Regions from separate parts of the Arthrobacter sp. SD76 genome, predicted to be linked through region 1. Evidence: riboswitches for the same ligand, from Rfam matches in the RefSeq annotation. Region 1 holds a riboswitch; the other holds the start of a gene.
The links. A riboswitch is a leader RNA that binds a small molecule or an ion and turns the genes downstream of it on or off. The one in region 1 is predicted to bind cyclic di-AMP.
Positions count from the first base shown of each region.

Region 2: another riboswitch for cyclic di-AMP. It lies ahead of ACPEE0_RS08935 (LysM peptidoglycan-binding domain-containing protein); the one in region 1 lies ahead of ACPEE0_RS15840 (C40 family peptidase).

Region 1 covers NZ_JBNBLR010000001.1:3,270,955-3,278,466, forward strand. Annotated here, with positions in the region: partial or broken gene fdhD (formate dehydrogenase accessory sulfurtransferase FdhD) at 1-269, opposite strand, end outside; partial or broken gene ACPEE0_RS15810 (molybdopterin molybdotransferase MoeA) at 379-1,742, opposite strand; gene ACPEE0_RS15815 (DUF6457 domain-containing protein) at 1,739-2,032, opposite strand; gene mobA (molybdenum cofactor guanylyltransferase) at 2,048-2,410, opposite strand; partial or broken gene mobA (molybdenum cofactor guanylyltransferase) at 2,515-2,718, opposite strand; partial or broken gene ACPEE0_RS15830 (HNH endonuclease) at 2,770-3,271, opposite strand; gene ACPEE0_RS15835 (NlpC/P60 family protein) at 3,563-4,333, opposite strand; gene ACPEE0_RS15840 (C40 family peptidase) at 4,491-5,168, opposite strand; cyclic di-AMP (ydaO/yuaA leader) riboswitch at 5,239-5,417, opposite strand; gene ACPEE0_RS15845 (M23 family metallopeptidase) at 5,546-6,379, opposite strand; cyclic di-AMP (ydaO/yuaA leader) riboswitch at 6,377-6,591, opposite strand; partial or broken gene ACPEE0_RS15850 (metal-dependent transcriptional regulator) at 6,729-7,423, opposite strand.
Region 2 covers NZ_JBNBLR010000001.1:1,783,944-1,791,455, forward strand. Annotated here, with positions in the region: gene ACPEE0_RS08915 (ribonuclease Z) at 1-331, shown strand, start outside; partial or broken gene ACPEE0_RS08920 (APC family permease) at 328-1,765, shown strand; gene ACPEE0_RS08925 (protein adenylyltransferase SelO) at 1,762-3,237, shown strand; gene ACPEE0_RS08930 (hypothetical protein) at 3,268-3,516, opposite strand; gene ACPEE0_RS08935 (LysM peptidoglycan-binding domain-containing protein) at 3,486-4,136, opposite strand; cyclic di-AMP (ydaO/yuaA leader) riboswitch at 4,207-4,381, opposite strand; gene ACPEE0_RS08940 (coiled-coil domain-containing protein) at 4,662-6,005, shown strand; gene ACPEE0_RS08945 (TraR/DksA family transcriptional regulator) at 6,027-6,383, shown strand; gene ACPEE0_RS08950 (DNA alkylation repair protein) at 6,380-6,967, shown strand; gene ACPEE0_RS08955 (DUF1810 domain-containing protein) at 6,951-7,394, shown strand; gene ACPEE0_RS08960 (glucose 1-dehydrogenase) at 7,398-7,512, opposite strand, start outside.

The DNA.
Region 1 (7,512 bases):
TTTTCGTCCTCGCCGGCGCAGAACCGCAGGGACACCAGCTGGTCGGCGCTCCAGATGACGCCCTCGGACACCAGGAATCCAGCCACCAGGTCAAAGTCGTCGCCCGGAGTACGCATGGTGACGGAGAAGGACATCCGTCCCAGCCGGATCTCCAGCGGTTCCTCCACCGCCAGGACGTCCTCCCGGTGCCGGACCGGAAACTCGAGGGCCTTTGGCGAGCCGTCCAGCAAATACTTGTGCACCTTGCGGCGCTGGGTTACGCGTCCCATGCTTCCTGCCTGTTCATAGCTCCATCATGGCAACCGCAGTGCCCCCGCTCAACCGAAGCGGGCGGCTGCCCGGAACGCTCGGGACTCCTGCGGGGCGGGGACATCCTGCCTACCCAAGCAGGGCACTCCAGTCCACCGGACCCGCAGGCGGCTTGGCTGCAGCCCGGCCGCTTTTCGGCTTCGCTTTGGCGGGGGTTGCCTCAGGCGCGGGAATGGGCGGGCCCAGGGCAGCGCAAAGGCCGGCACGGGTTCGCCCAGCTGCACGCCGTGCGGCGGCACCACCATTACCCCGTCAGCCGAGGCCAGCCCACGCATCATCCCCGGCCCCGTGTGCTGGGCAGGCGACGCCATGCCGTACAGGAGGCGGAACGGCATCAGCCGCGTGCGGCCGGGATCCGGTTCGATTACTGTGCCGGAGGGTACCTGCTGCACGGCCGGCATGGTCCCGTGACCCAGTGCAGCGAGCAGCGGAGCACCTACCGTGCACAGCGCCATCATCGCGGCCAGCGGATTGCCCGGCAGCCCCAGCACGAACCGGCCGTCCGGCAGCTCGGCCAGCACGGCGGGGTGGCCTGGCCGCATGGCCACGCCGTCGACCAGGAGCCGCCCGCCCAGCTCGGCCACCGCCCTGCGCAGGTGGTCGGTGCCGGAAGGTCCGGTCCCGCCGGTCGTAATCACGACGTCGGCAGGCAGGTCCGGCACGCCCGGCACCTCCGGAACCACGTCCTCCAGGGCCGCGAGCCATTCGGGATAGGAGTCACCGATTTTTTGCTGGCCGCCGGGGATGCCGCCCAGCATCGTGACCACTGCGGGAAGCTGCGGACCGAACGTGTCCCGCACCTGGCCCGGAACGGGAAGCCCCTGCGCCACCACTTCGGAGCCTGTCAGCAGGAGCCGCACCAGCGGTTTGCCCTGGACACGCAGCTCGTCGTATCCGCCGAGGGCCGCAAGGGCCAGATGGGCCGGGTTCAACTCCACGCCGGCAGCCACCAGGAGGTCGCCTTCCAAGGCTTCCTCGCCTGCCTTCCGGATGTGCTGGCCTGTTCGGGGCTCACCCGGGCGGGCACTGCCGCCCGTTGTCAGGATGGGCAGCCCGTCATCGTCCTCGGCGAGTACGGCATTCTCGCTGCGGAGGACGGCCTTCCCTCCGGGTGGTATGAGGCCGCCGGTCACGATGGGGCTGGCCTGGTGCGGCGCCAGCCTGGTCCCGGGCTCGGCGGGAATCCAGGGCCCTGTCCCGTTGACGACCCACCCGTCCATCGCGGAGGAGGCATAGTGCGGCATGTCCTGCAGTGCCACAATGTCCTGGTCCAGCCTGCGTCCCAGGGCCAGCCCGAGTGCTACAGGCCCGGCAGGGATCGGCGTGGCGGCATCAAAGGCTGCCTGCCGGGCTTCTTCCCAGGTGTGGGCCAGATGGTGGTGCGCTTCCTGCCCTTCGGATTCGCCAGCTCCTGAGGGGGCGTCCTCGGTCATTCGCCGGGGGTCCCGGCGGCTTCAGCATCGTAGTCGGCGGCCAGGGAGCGGGCCACGGCAAGGGCCGAGTCCATGGAGGCGGCGTCTGTTGCATGGCCTGCCCCGGAGGCGAGGCCGGCGGCGTAGCCTGCAATGAAGGTGGTCAGCGGCGCGGCCGGGCGCACTACAGAATGGGCGGCCACTCCGGCAAGCGAGAGAATGGCATTGACATCCACCTGGACGTCTTCGAGTTCATAGGCCTGGAGCAGTGACCTGCACCATTCCTCCAGCGTCTCTTCCTGGCTTTTCATGAACTGCCTCCCAAGTTAACTGCGGCTGCGCCGGCCCTGGTCATCGTCCTGGTGGCCGGCGGCAATCCCTAGCGCGGCGGCATCGTCCCATGTGTCCACATCGGCTGTGGCCGCGGCGGGTACGGTGACAAGCTGCACGTCCAGACTAGCAAGGAGCGAGCGGACGGAGCCGTTGATTAAGGCTCCCCGGGCAGCGAGATCCTCCACGGCGTTTTTTAGCCCAGCCGTGCGATAAAAACCGGCGAGCGGCTGGGCCCTGCCATGGGGCGTGCCGTCGTCGGTTGCGGCCATGACCACGTCCGGCTTGCCGGGGCCATCAGCCGGTTCCGCTGACAGTGCGGAGGAGAGCCGGACCACGGCGTCGGCCACCAGTGGCATGTCGCAGGCAAGCACCAACGTGTACTCGGCTTCTCCCCGCCCCGGGACAGTACCTCCAGCCCCGCAGCGATGGCGGCGGCGGGACCGGAAAATTCGGGCTGCTCCCGGCAGGATAGGACGGTTTCCGGCAGGCGCCCCGGATCCGGTCCGACCACCACAGTCCGGCGGGCACCGGACGCCGCATCGAGGGAACGTTCCAGCAAGGTGGCGCCACGGAAAAGCAGGTGCTGTTTGGGTACTCCGCCCAGCCGGGAGGACCGGCCTCCGGCGAGGATCAGGGCATCAAAATGCGGCAGCGGATCTTGCACGGTTCCAGCCTAGCCAGCGCAGGCAGGGACGCATAAACAGGAAAGGACCCGTCAGGCAGCGCGCTCCGGCAGCAGGAACGGGTCCCACGCGGGGGGTGGGCTTCTCCAGTTCCTTGATCTGCCAGATGGTGCCGCGCGGAGGTTCCGGAACGAACCGGAGCTTCCAGCCCATTTCCGCGGGAGTGTGGTCACCCTTGGCATTGTTGCAGCGGAGGCAGGCTGCCACGAGGTTCTCCCAGGAGTCGGCTCCGCCGCGTGATTTTGGGTGGACGTGGTCGATCGTGTGCGCAGCCTTGCCGCAGTACGCGCACTTGTGCCCGTCGCGTCTCAGCACACCCCGGCGGCTGACGGCGGTGGCCTGGTTGTAGCGCGGGCGGATGTAGCGGTTGAGGAGGATTACCGAGGGGCGGCCCAGTATTTCCTGTGGACCCACCACGGGGTCGTCCCCTTCGGCCACCACGCTCGCTTTGCCCGTGAGCACAAGCACCAGCGCCCGGCGGAAAGTCACAACCGCCAGCGGTTCATATCCAGCATTCAGAACGAGAGTGCGCATGCACGTACCTCTTCACGGCCGCACCCGTCAGGGGCACGAGGGCCGGCTGCCCTCGGCATGTCCGGGCTATGGATCGACATCACAAGAGTAAACACAGAAGCGCATTATCAGGTAATCGCCGTCCCGGAAGAATTGTCCCGGACCCGCCAGCAGGCCACCGCCAACGGCGCAAGCACGCGCCTGCCCGAGGCGGCTGCCGCTGCAGTTTAAAGGGGAAGGACCCCTGTCTTGCGGGCAGGGGTCCTTGCTCCATCGCCGGCCGTCGGGGGCTTCGGCCGGAAACGGAGGGTTCTAGTCGACGCGGATGAACACCGGGCCGGAGCCAACGTTGGCGCTGAAGACAACAGTCTGGTTGCCGTTGTAGCCGCCGTGGACTGCCTGGCCGTTGCCTGCGTAAACAGCGATGTGTGCCATGCCGGCGCCGCCGTCAGCGTAGTAGATCAGGTCGCCGGGCTGGGCCTCGGCCGCGCTCACGGTGCGACCCAGGGACAGGTAACCTGCGGGCCAGTCGTGGAAGTTGATGCCGACCGCGGCCAGGGAGTTGGTAACCAGCATCGTGCAGTCCTGCATGACACCAAGCTGGGCGTACGCGGCGGACAGGATGGCTGCGCCCTTGCCGCTGGCGGAAGCCGGTGCGGCGGGGGCCGACGCAGCGGAAACGGTGGCGGTGACCTTGGGAGCGGCAGCCGGCTGGGCAGCGGGGGCAGGGGCCGGCGCGGCTTCCTCCACCTCAACCTCGGGTTCTTCCACAACCACGGGAGCAGGCGTGGTGGTCACGGCCGGCTTCTCGTAGGTGATGGCGATGGTGGAAGCCGCGGAAATGGGCGCTTCGATAGCGGATTCAACTTCCAGGGCGGACGCCGGGGCCGAGTCGCGCTGGAAGTTGGCGTCGGCAGCGTTGGCCGCGATGCCGCTGGTCAGGACGAGACCGGAAGCCGCGGCGATCACGGCGGCCTGGCGTCCTACGCCGCCGGCGTTGTCGCCCACAGCCTTGGCAATGATGGCGATCGAGCTGGTTTTAGTGACCTCGGCGCGGTGCCGTGCGGTAGCACGAGTAGTCATCAGTTCTCTCTTTCGATTTCCTCGGGCCTGTGGGCAACCGAGAGTTTGGACGCGCCGGCATCTTGGGGGTACGTCGGCGCGCCCCGAACGGGGATGGTGATCTAGCGAAAAATTGCGGGCAAAGAAATAGTTCCCGGGGCCGAAGCCCCAAGAACTATTAGCCTGCGAGGGTGTAGAAGGAGGAGGAGCCGGTGGCGGCTACGGAGTGCAGAAGCGTCCCCTGGGAAGGGTTGAGGGCGCTGATCATCATGCCGTTGCCGACGTAGATGCCGACGTGCGCGCCGCCGTTCTGCATCACCAGGTCACCCGGCTGGGGGGTGGAGGTGGGGGTCATGGCGGTCCATGCGTTCACGCGGGGGATGCTGATGCCGGCCTGGGCGTAAACCCACTGGGTGAAGCCCGAGCAGTCCCAACCGGAGGTGGGGCTGGTGCCTCCCCAGACGTAGGGGCTGCCGATGCCGGTGTAGGCGATGGCGGCGAGGCCGGAAGTTGCCGCAGAAGCGGTGGCAGCAACAGCCTTTTCCGCCACGGTCGATGCGGTGGAAGCGGCGGCCTCGTCCTCGTCGTCAGAGGTGGACTGCGGGGTCACCCGTTCGACAACGGGAGCGGCGACGGTGGTGACCACCGGCCGCTCGAAGGACACGGTGGCGGTGGGTGCTGCGGTGACTGCAAGGGCGGTCTGCGCGGAACCGGACTCGGTGGAAGCGGAGATGCCGGCGGTGGTGTCCGCGGCGGTGGCCGGCAGTCCCATGCCAAGGACAAGGCCGGACGCGGCTGCAACTACAGCAGCCTGGCGACCCACTGTCCCGGCGTTGGCACTAACGGCCTTGGACACTGCGTCCAAAGGGTTGGTACGAACCGGTTGCGCACGGTGGCGCGCAGAATTCTGGCGTGAAGACACGAAGGTAGCCTCTCCCAATGCCTGCGAGGTGAGCTGTCGGATTCGGATGGGAGTCACCCGGCCGCGCCGCTTCAAGGAAGCTTTGCGACTTAACCCCAAGGCCTTCCGTGAAGAAGGCCAAAATTGGTTCCCCCGCCCCTGCCAGACGATGAAATGCGAACGGACCTTGAGCGGTGGCAGAGTTAGGCAATCCGCACAAGAGCGTCAACTTCGGAAAAGTTGACGCGAGTTAGACGGTACAGGAGTTTCGAGCGAATGTCACATTCAGGTCACGACTGGTCACGCTAATTCGAGAGTCAGCCATCATTTGACTAGAGCCAGCCTGTCGGATCCACGACTTCGCCGTTGACCTGCACTTCGAAGTGCAGGTGGCAGCCGGTGGAGGCTCCGGTGGTGCCGCTCAGTGCCACAACGTCGCCGCGCGAGACCGTCTGGCCTTCGGACACATTGAACGACGAGAGGTGGTTGTAAGTGGTCTCCAGGCCGTTACCGTGGTCGATCACCACACGGTTGCCGCCACCGAACTGGTGCCAGCCGACGAACGTTACGGTGCCGGTGGCGGCCGCGAGGACAGAGGTGCCGCACTGGGCAACATAGTCCTGACCGCGGTGGAAGTCGCCGGATCCGCCGGTGATGGGGCTGACGCGGTAACCGAAGGGGGAGGCTGTGCTCATCGACGCCAGCGGGGCGCCCAGGCTTCCTGCGGAAGCGGCCCGGGAAACGGCGCCGGCGGACTGTGCGCTCAGGAGCTGCTTGAGCTTGCCGTCCGGGTCTGCCTGGGTCACGACGGCCGAGCGGCTGAAGTCGATCTGGGCCCCGGCCTCGGCAGAAATCGCGGGCTGCGGGGTGACGGCCGAGGCTGCAACTGGAGCTATGCCCGCCTCATCGGTGGCCATGACCGGGCTGGTGGCCGGGACAGTGACGGTGAGCACCAGGCCGGTGGCAGCCAGGGCCACGCCGGCCTTCTGGCCAATACCGCTCGCCGAGGCAAACTCGGTGATCTGCCGGAACGGACCCCGACGGCGGCGCGCATCACGGTGGAGATCGCGGGGGCGCTCCGTGTGGATGACTTCGACGACACGCGGCGCCGAAGCGGGGCCTGCCGCGCGGCGGCGCCCCTGGAGGTCTGCATGGACAAGAAGGATTCCTCTCTGGAAAGCCTGCGAAGTTAGCTGTCGGATTCGGGTCAGAGAGTTCAAAGACCCGGTCCGCCGTAAGCAAGCTTCGGCACAGAGATATCCCGCTGAGGGATTCCTTCACTGGAAGAGGCTTGCTGCTGACGGACTTCACCCCAAGGCAGTCCCCCGCTGCCGCTTGTGGTTCCCCCGCCTCTGCCAGTTATTGACTCGTGCTCCCGATCCGCTGGCAGAGCTCGGCTCCGGATCAGGTAACGCTTTTGTATCAACGCTCGGTTCAACTATAGGGGCTTAAGGCCCTTGGTAACAATTCCGTTATCTTGGCGTTACCGACGTCACGCTGCGGCGGAAAGACTTCCTAGCGGACGTGAACGAACACGTGCGCGGCAACTTCAGGCGGAAGTTCCAGGGCGCCTTCAATGCCCGGCACCCGGACCGAGATGTAGTCCCCACGCGCTCCAGGGTTACCGCGGCGCCCGGGCGGATGCCGCCCTCATCAAGCTGGGACAGCAGTTCCGGCTCTACCTGGATGGGCTCCGCCAGCCGGCTGACCGTGACCTCCGACGCAGGCCCGTAGGACTTCATGGCTTCCAGGAGGCTGGTCACCGTATCGGTGGAGGCAAGGGAGGGCTGGCCACCAAGCGCGGCAAGGCCCGGAATCGGGTTGCCGTATGGCGATTCGGTGGGATGGTCCAGCATCTCGTAGATGCGCCGCTCCACCCGTTCGCTCATCACATGCTCCCAGCGGCAGGCTTCGTCATGCACATAGGCCCAGTCCAGCCCGATCACGTCGGCCAGGAGCCGCTCCGCCAGGCGGTGCTTCCGCATGACCTCGGTGGCGCGCTTGCGGCCGATTTCGGTGAGCTCCAGGTGGCGGTCGCCGGAGACCACCACCAGCCCGTCACGCTCCATCCTGCCGATGGTCTGGGACACCGTGGGACCCGAGTGGCGCAGGCGTTCCGCGATACGGGCCCGCAGGGCGACGATGTTCTCTTCTTCCAGCTCCAGAATGGTCCGAAGGTACATCTCCGTAGTGTCGATCAGATCCGTCATCCAGCTCAGCTCCTCGAGCGCAGTACCTTGCGTTGTCCCACCGTATCGCTGTTCACCGCGACGTAGTCCGTTGGCTAGCTTAGCCTATT
Region 2 (7,512 bases), 1.5 Mb from region 1:
GGCCGACGGCGCCGACCTCCTGGTTGCCGAATCAACCTTCAGCGATGACGACGCCGGCCTGGCGCAGCAATACCGCCACCTCACCGCCGGGCAGGCGGGGGAGCTGGCTTCGCGCGCCGGTGCCCGTACTTTGGTACTGACGCATTTTTCAGCCCGCTATGGCGACGACGCCACCATGCTTGCTGCCCAGGCATCCGCACGCGCCGGCACCGCCGCCGTCATGGCCGCTTCAGACCTGCAGCGCATTCCCTTTCCGCAGCGGCGCGGCCCCCGCGCCGACCTGGCACACCAGGCAATCCACCACCTGACCCGGCAAGGAGGCCGACAGTGAGCGCCACGTCCGAGGAAGTCCACGGCGTCACACCTGCGGGCGGGAGCCCGAGCTGAAACGGGTCCTGGGCCGAAACTCCTCCTGCTCTTCATCGTGGGGGACATTCTGGCGCCGGTGTCTACGCCGTCACCGGCACCATGGCCGGAACGGTGGGCGGCATCGTCTGGCTGCCGTTCCTCCTGGCTTTCGTGGTGGCGACGCTGACGGCGTTTTCCTACCTTGAACTGGTCACGCAGTATCCCCAGGCGGCGGGCGCTGCCCTGTACACGCACAAAGCCTTCGGCATTCACTTCGTCACGTTCCTGGTGGCCTTCGCAGTGGTCTGCTCCGGCATCACCAGCGCCTCCACCTCAGCCAACGTCCTGGCACAGAATTTCTTCGGCGGGCTGGAAATCAACGGAGTCATGGGTGATCCCGGCCAGGGCGTCATTACGGCCGTCGCCCTGGCATTCATGCTCCTGCTGGCCGCCATCAACCTGCGGGGCGTGGGGGAGAGCGTCAAGTTCAACGTGGTGCTCACCCTGGTGGAAATGGTGGCGCTAAGCATCGTGATCGGCGTCGGGTTCTTCGTCATGGCCCAGGGCACGGGCAACCCCGGCGAGATCTTCGTCTTCAACGACTACCAGGACAAAGGCCTGTTCCTCGCCGTCACCGCCGCCACCTCCATCGCATTCTTCGCCATGGTGGGTTTTGAGGACTCGGTGAACATGGTGGAGGAAACCCGCCATCCCGAAAAGATCTTCCCCGGACCATGCTGACCGGCCTCGGCATCGCCGTGCTGCTGTACATGCTGGTTGCCGTGTCCGTGGTCAGTGTCCTCTCGCCCACCGAACTGGAGGGCATCCGCGAAGCCGAAGGCGCCGCACTGCTCGAGGTGGTGCACAAGGGCTCACCGGACTTTCCCATCGACCGGATCTTCCCGTTCCTGGCCGTCTTCGCCGTGGCCAACACGGCACTGATCAACATGCTCATGGCCAGCCGGCTGATCTACGGCCTGGCCCGCCAGCAGGTCCTGCCGCATCCCCTGGGCAAGGTCCTGCCGGTCCGCCGCACCCCGTGGGCGGGCATTGCCTTCTCCACCGTCCTTGCCCTGGGGCTCATCCTCTACGTGACCAGCGATCCGGAAAGCAACATTGTCGCCAACCTTTCCGGCACAACGGCGTTCCTGCTGCTGTGCGTCTTCACCGTCGTCAACGTGGCGTGCCTGGTGCTGCGGAGGAAACGGGATCCGAACCGGAAAGTCTTCTTCACCTCGCCCGGCCCCCTGCCCTGGTCGCTGCCATCCTTTGCGCCTTCCTGGCCGGGCCGTGGGTGGGACGGAACGTGATCCAGTACGAGATAGCCGGCGGACTGATGGCCATCGGCGTGGTCCTCTGGCTCGCCACCTGGCTGATCAACCGCCGGACCAACCGCGGGGATAGGGTTAACCCATGACTGCCGCTGCAGAATCAACCGTCACTTTCGACAGCCGCTTCGCCAGCGAACTGGCAGATATGGCAGTTCCCTGGCAGGCGGAGGAAGCCCCGGAGCCCCGGCTCCTGGTCTTCAACGACGCCCTCGCGGAAGAACTCGGGCTGGATGCCCGCTACCTGCGCAGCCCGGAAGGCGTGCGGTTGCTGCTGGGCAACCACGTGCCGGAAGGGGCCGCTCCGGTGGCCCAGGCCTACGCCGGCCACCAGTTCGGCGGCTACTCACCCCTCCTCGGGGACGGACGCGCCCTCCTGCTCGGCGAAATCGTGGACGCCAACGGCCGCCTGCGCGATATCCACCTCAAAGGCTCGGGCCGCACACCGTTCGCGCGGGCAGGGGACGGCCGTGCCGTCGTCGGGCCCATGCTCCGTGAATACCTCGTCAGTGAGGCAATGCACGCGCTGGGCATTCCCACCACCAGGTCGCTCGCCGTCGTCGGCACCGGACGCATGGTGCGCCGGGACGACATGCTGCCCGGGGCGGTCCTGGCCAGGGTGGCCGGCAGCCACCTGCGGGTGGGAAGTTTCCAGTACGCGCGGGCCACGGACAACCTCGAGCTGCTGCGCCGCCTTGCGGACCACGCCATCAGCCGGCATTACCCTGCCGCCGCCGAGGCAGACAATCCCTATCTTGCGCTGTTCCGGGCGGTGGTGTCGGCCCAGGCCGCGCTCGTGGCGCAGTGGATGCTGGTGGGCTTCGTCCACGGCGTGATGAACACGGACAACATGACCATTTCCGGGGAGACCATCGACTACGGCCCCTGCGCATTCATGGACGACTTCAACCCGGCCGCCGTTTACAGTTCCATTGATGTGGGCGGGCGGTACGCCTATGCCAACCAGCCGGTCATCGCCGAATGGAACCTGGCCCGCCTCGCCGAGTCGATCCTCCCGCTGATCGACGAGGACCAGGAGCAGGCTGTCGCTCCCGCCGTGGAGGCGCTGGGCGAATTCCGCAGGCAGTACAGCGATGCGTGGTTCAACGGAATGCAGGCCAAGCTGGGCCTGCCGGCCGTCCCCGCGGGAAGCCCTGAAGCCGAAGCGGCGTCCGAACTGGTGGACGGCGTGGTAGCGATCCTGAAGGACGGCCCCGTGGACTACACCCGGTTCTTCCGCAACCTGGGCGAAGCGGCGCGCGGAAATGAACGGCCGGTCCGCGGCATGGTCATGGACCTCGCGGCATTCGATTCCTGGGCCGGCCGCTGGCGGTCCATGAAGCCGGACGCGGACCGGATGGACCGGGTAAACCCCGTGTACATTCCGCGGAACCACCTGGTGGAAGAGGCCCTGGCTGCAGCCACCGGGGGCGACCTGGAGCCACTGAACAGGCTCCTGGAAGCAGTGCGTGCCCCCTATGAAGAGCGCCCCGGCCTGGAACGCTACGCCGAAGGGGCCCCGGAAGACTTCGGCAAGTACATGACGTTCTGCGGTACGTGACAGAAAGAGCCGGACTCTGCCGGAAGCACATTAACGGGCAAGGGCGGCGGCCGGGAATTCCCGGCCGCCGCCCTTGTCTCTGTACTGCGTTGTTGCGGCTGCCTCAGCTGCGCCGGGTGACGAGGCTACCCGGACGAAGGAAGCTCCACTGAGCCAGCTGATGGAGTGGACTTCGGTCTTGTAGCCGTCCACGCCGCCGCTGACAACCTGGCCGTCGCCGGCGTAGACGCCCACGTGGCCGGCAGTGATCACCAGGTCGCCGGGGGCGGGGGTGCCCACGGTGGTGCCGTACTGGTAGAACTGGCCGGAGCCAGGTCACCGACGGACAGGCCAACGGAGCGCAGTGCCTTCTCCACCATGGCGGTGCAGTCCTGCTGCACGCCCAGCTGGCTGTAGGCGGAAGCCAGGATGGCTGCGCCGGTGCCGGTGCCGGTAGCGGCCGGGGCGGGGGCCGGGGCAACGGCGGCGGAGGCGTAGTTCACGGTGGTTCCGGTGCTCGCCAGGGCCGGTGCGGCCGGAGCAGGCGCAGCAGCAGGTGCCACGTAGCCGGCGCCCGGAATGGTGATCTGGTCACCGGGGTAGATGATGGTGGAAATATCCAGGCCGTTGGCGGCCAGCACGTCGTTCAGGCTGACGCCATGTGCAGCCGAGATGGCACCCAGGGTATCGCCGGAGACCACGGTGTAGACGTTGCCGGCGGCGGGGGCTGCGGCAGCAGGAGCAGCCACGGCAGCGGCCGGAGCGCTGTACGCCTGGACGCTAGCGGTTTCGGTGGTGTCCGGGCCGGTCACGCCAGCGTGGGCGGGAGCTCCAACACCGAACGCAATGCCGGACGCAGCGGCAACTGCGAGCACCGGACGGCTGAGCGTCCGGGCCTGGGACTTTGCGGAAGCAGCCAAGCCCTGGAGCGCGATTGAGCGGGCCGGAGTCGCGCGGTGACGGGCGGTAGGAAAATTTTTTTGACACGTGTGATCGCCTCTCCCATGCCTGCGGGGTGAGCTGTCGGGTTCGGGTTGGAGATACCCGGCCGAAGGGCGACCGCCCGTAATGGACGAAGGCGCTGTCGACTTAACCCCAAGGCCACAAATGGCCGTGGAAACTTGGTTCCCCGTCCCTGCCAGCTGGAAAGCGGTTGAATCCCGTATCAGTGGCAGGGCTCGGCATACTGATGGGAATGTCCCGTTTTGGGAGGGACACCTGAAGACCATAACCCGGCCCCGGAGCAATTGTCACGTTTGGGTAACATCCGAGGCGCTTCTATCATATTAAGCAAATGTCTGGAGTTTCATACCACATCCGGTTGACCTCGGGTGATATCGAGCGTCCGGCGCGGCCTGTTATTTGTGTCACAAAGTCATAAAGACAAAGCAGGCTAGCGGTCTTAACCCTCAACCTCGCATTGAAACCCGATAGGCTTCGGAACTATGCGCCTGATCGGAAGCATGCTGATGCCCCCGCTGCTGGGAGGGGTGCTGGCCCTCGCCCTGGCCGGCCCGTCCGCCCTGCTTCCGGCGTCCGCGGACGACGCCCCGCCGGGCGGGTATCCCTCGTGGGAGGACGTGCAGAAAGCGCAGCAGTCGGAAGCCGGCAAGGCGGCCGAAATCGAGAAGATCACAGGCCTGCTGCAAGGCCTGCAATCCGAATCCGAAACGCTCGGGGCAGCCGCCGTCGTATCTGCGGCCGATTATGCACTGGCCGACGCCGCCCTGCAGTCCGCAACAGCCAGGGTGGATGCCCTTGCCGGCCAGGCTGCCGAGGCAAATGCGGAGTTGCAGCGGCATCAGCAGGCGATTGGTGCGCTGGCCGCCAGGTCGTACAAAACCGGCGGAACCACCATGGGACTCTTTGTGGCACTGGAAGCCCTTGAGAACAACAGCATCCACGGTCTCAACGTGGTTGAAGTCGTGGAAGCCAAGACCGCGGACCTGGTCAGCCGGGCGGAGGCCGCCGGAAAGGCCACCGCTGCCCTGGCGGAGCAGGAAAAGGCCGCCCGGGCGGAGCGTGAACGCCTGTCCGGAGAGGCGAAGGCCAAACTGGACGCTGCCCGTTCCGCCCAGGACGCGGTGGCCCGCCAGGTCGCCGAAGAGCAGCGGCGCAGTGGAGAGTTGACCGCCCAGTTGGCATCCCTCAAGGGCACGACGGCGGCGCTTGAGGGCGAATACCGGCAAGGCCGGGTGGCGCTTGCGGCCTATGAGGCGGCGCAGGCAGCCAAACGCGCCGCTGCCGAGGAGCAGGCCCGCCGGCAGGCAGCTGCAGATGCCGCCCTTGCCGCTGCGCAAAAACCTCCCGCTCCGCCAAACCCGGCCCCGGCGGCACCGGTGCCAGTAAACCCCCCGCCGGTAAATCCGGCACCGTTCAACCCCAACCCGGCCCCGGCGAACCCCGTCCCCGTTGCCCCTGCGCCGGCAAGCCCCGCCCCGCCTGCCGTCGTCGTACCCTCCGTGCCGGGCGGCGCCGTCAACGATCCCGCCGCGGCCAAGAGCTATGCCTCCGGCCGCCTCGCGGCCTATGGATGGGGGCAGGACCAGTTCCTCTGCCTCGCCCAGCTCTGGACGAAGGAATCCAACTGGCTGACCACCGCCACCAACCCCTACTCCGGAGCCTATGGGATTCCGCAGGCCCTGCCGCCGGGCAAGCTGGGAAGCGCCGGCAGCGACTGGCTCACCAGCTACCGCACCCAGATCGAGTGGGGGCTGGGGTATATCCGGGACCGCTACCGGACACCCTGCGCGGCGTGGGACCACTCCGTGGCCAGGAACTGGTACTGAGGGGCGCGCTAGGCTTTCTCCATGCCAGATTTTGAGCGGTTCCGGGTGCTGCTTGAGGAGGAGCGGAAGCGGAAGGCTGCGCTGCTTCCGGACCTCCGCGCGGACATCGCCTCGGCCAGTTCGGCCCGGCTCGATTCAAATGTCGACGACGAGCACGATCCCGAGGGTGCCACAATCGCCTTCGAACTGTCCCAGGCGTCCGCACTCCTGAAGCAGAGCGCCGCCGGCCTGGACCAGGTGGAGGCCGCCCTCGCCCGGCTGGACGCCGGAACCTACGGCACGTGCGCCGTATGCGGCGAAGCCATCGCCGAGGGCAGGCTGGAAGCCCGGCCGTGGACCCCGTTCTGCATCACCCACGCCGGGGCGGGCCGGCGATGAGCGCAGGGCCGGACGTCGTTGACGCGGCAGCGGAGTTCATCGACCGTACCCTGCAGAATGAGGGCTCCTGGTATCGCGCGGACGACGCCGCCGCCCGGCTGGGCGGGATCCTCGCCTCCTACGGTTCCTCCGTGGGCGCTGTCCGGGGAACCGTCCGTGATGCGCTCCGGAAATTCAAGGTTTTGGACCATGATGACGTCGTCCAGCTGGCCTCCGCCCTCTGGGGCCGGCCCAGGCCAGGCGCCAGGCCGGTCTTCGAGCGGCGGCTGGCAGCCGTGGTGCTGCTCCAGGCCAAGGCCGCCTGGCTGCGCCACTCGGACCTGACCCGGATCGAGGGGTTCCTCCGCTCCGCCTCCACGGCGGAACTCGAGGGACCCCTGGTGGCCGATGTCGTGGCGCCGCTGCTTGCCGGGCTGCCGGAGCGGGACCGGCAGCGCGCCGGCGTGGTGCTGGCCCGCTGGGCCGAGGATCCGCACGGCAGCCTGCGGCAGGCGGCGGCAGTGCTTGGGCAGCCGCCAAGCGCCGGCTTCCCGCCCGGGCGCAAGACCCCACAAGAAGGAGACATCCATGAACGATCCCTATGACCTTGGACGCTTCGTCGCTGCACAGGACAGTGGCGGGACGTATGAGCGGGCCCTGGCCGAACTTCAACTCGGTGGCAAGCGGGGCCACTGGATGTGGTTCATCTTTCCGCAGATCGCAGGGCTGGGACAGAGTGCCACCTCCCGGAAGTATGCGATCAGGTCACTGGACGAAGCCCGGGGATACCTTGAGCACGACGTACTGGGCCCGCGCCTGCTGGAGTGCGCACAGGCCCTCACCAACCATGCCGGGCGCGCCGCAGAGGACATCCTGGGCGGCATTGACGCCCGCAAGCTGCAGTCGTCCATGACGCTGTTCCTCCGCGCCGCACCCGGCGAAACAGTGTTCAAAACCGTTCTTGCACAGTTTTTCGACGGCCAGCCCGACCAGGCCACCGATGAATTGCTCGCCGGGCAGGACCAGGCCTAGGACCTATGGGGTGGGGCTGCCGCCGTTGACGTTCAGCGTCTCGCCCAGCACGAAGCTGGACTCGGGCGAGGCCAGGAACACGTAGGCCGGCGCGAGTTCTGCGGGCTGGCCGGCGCGG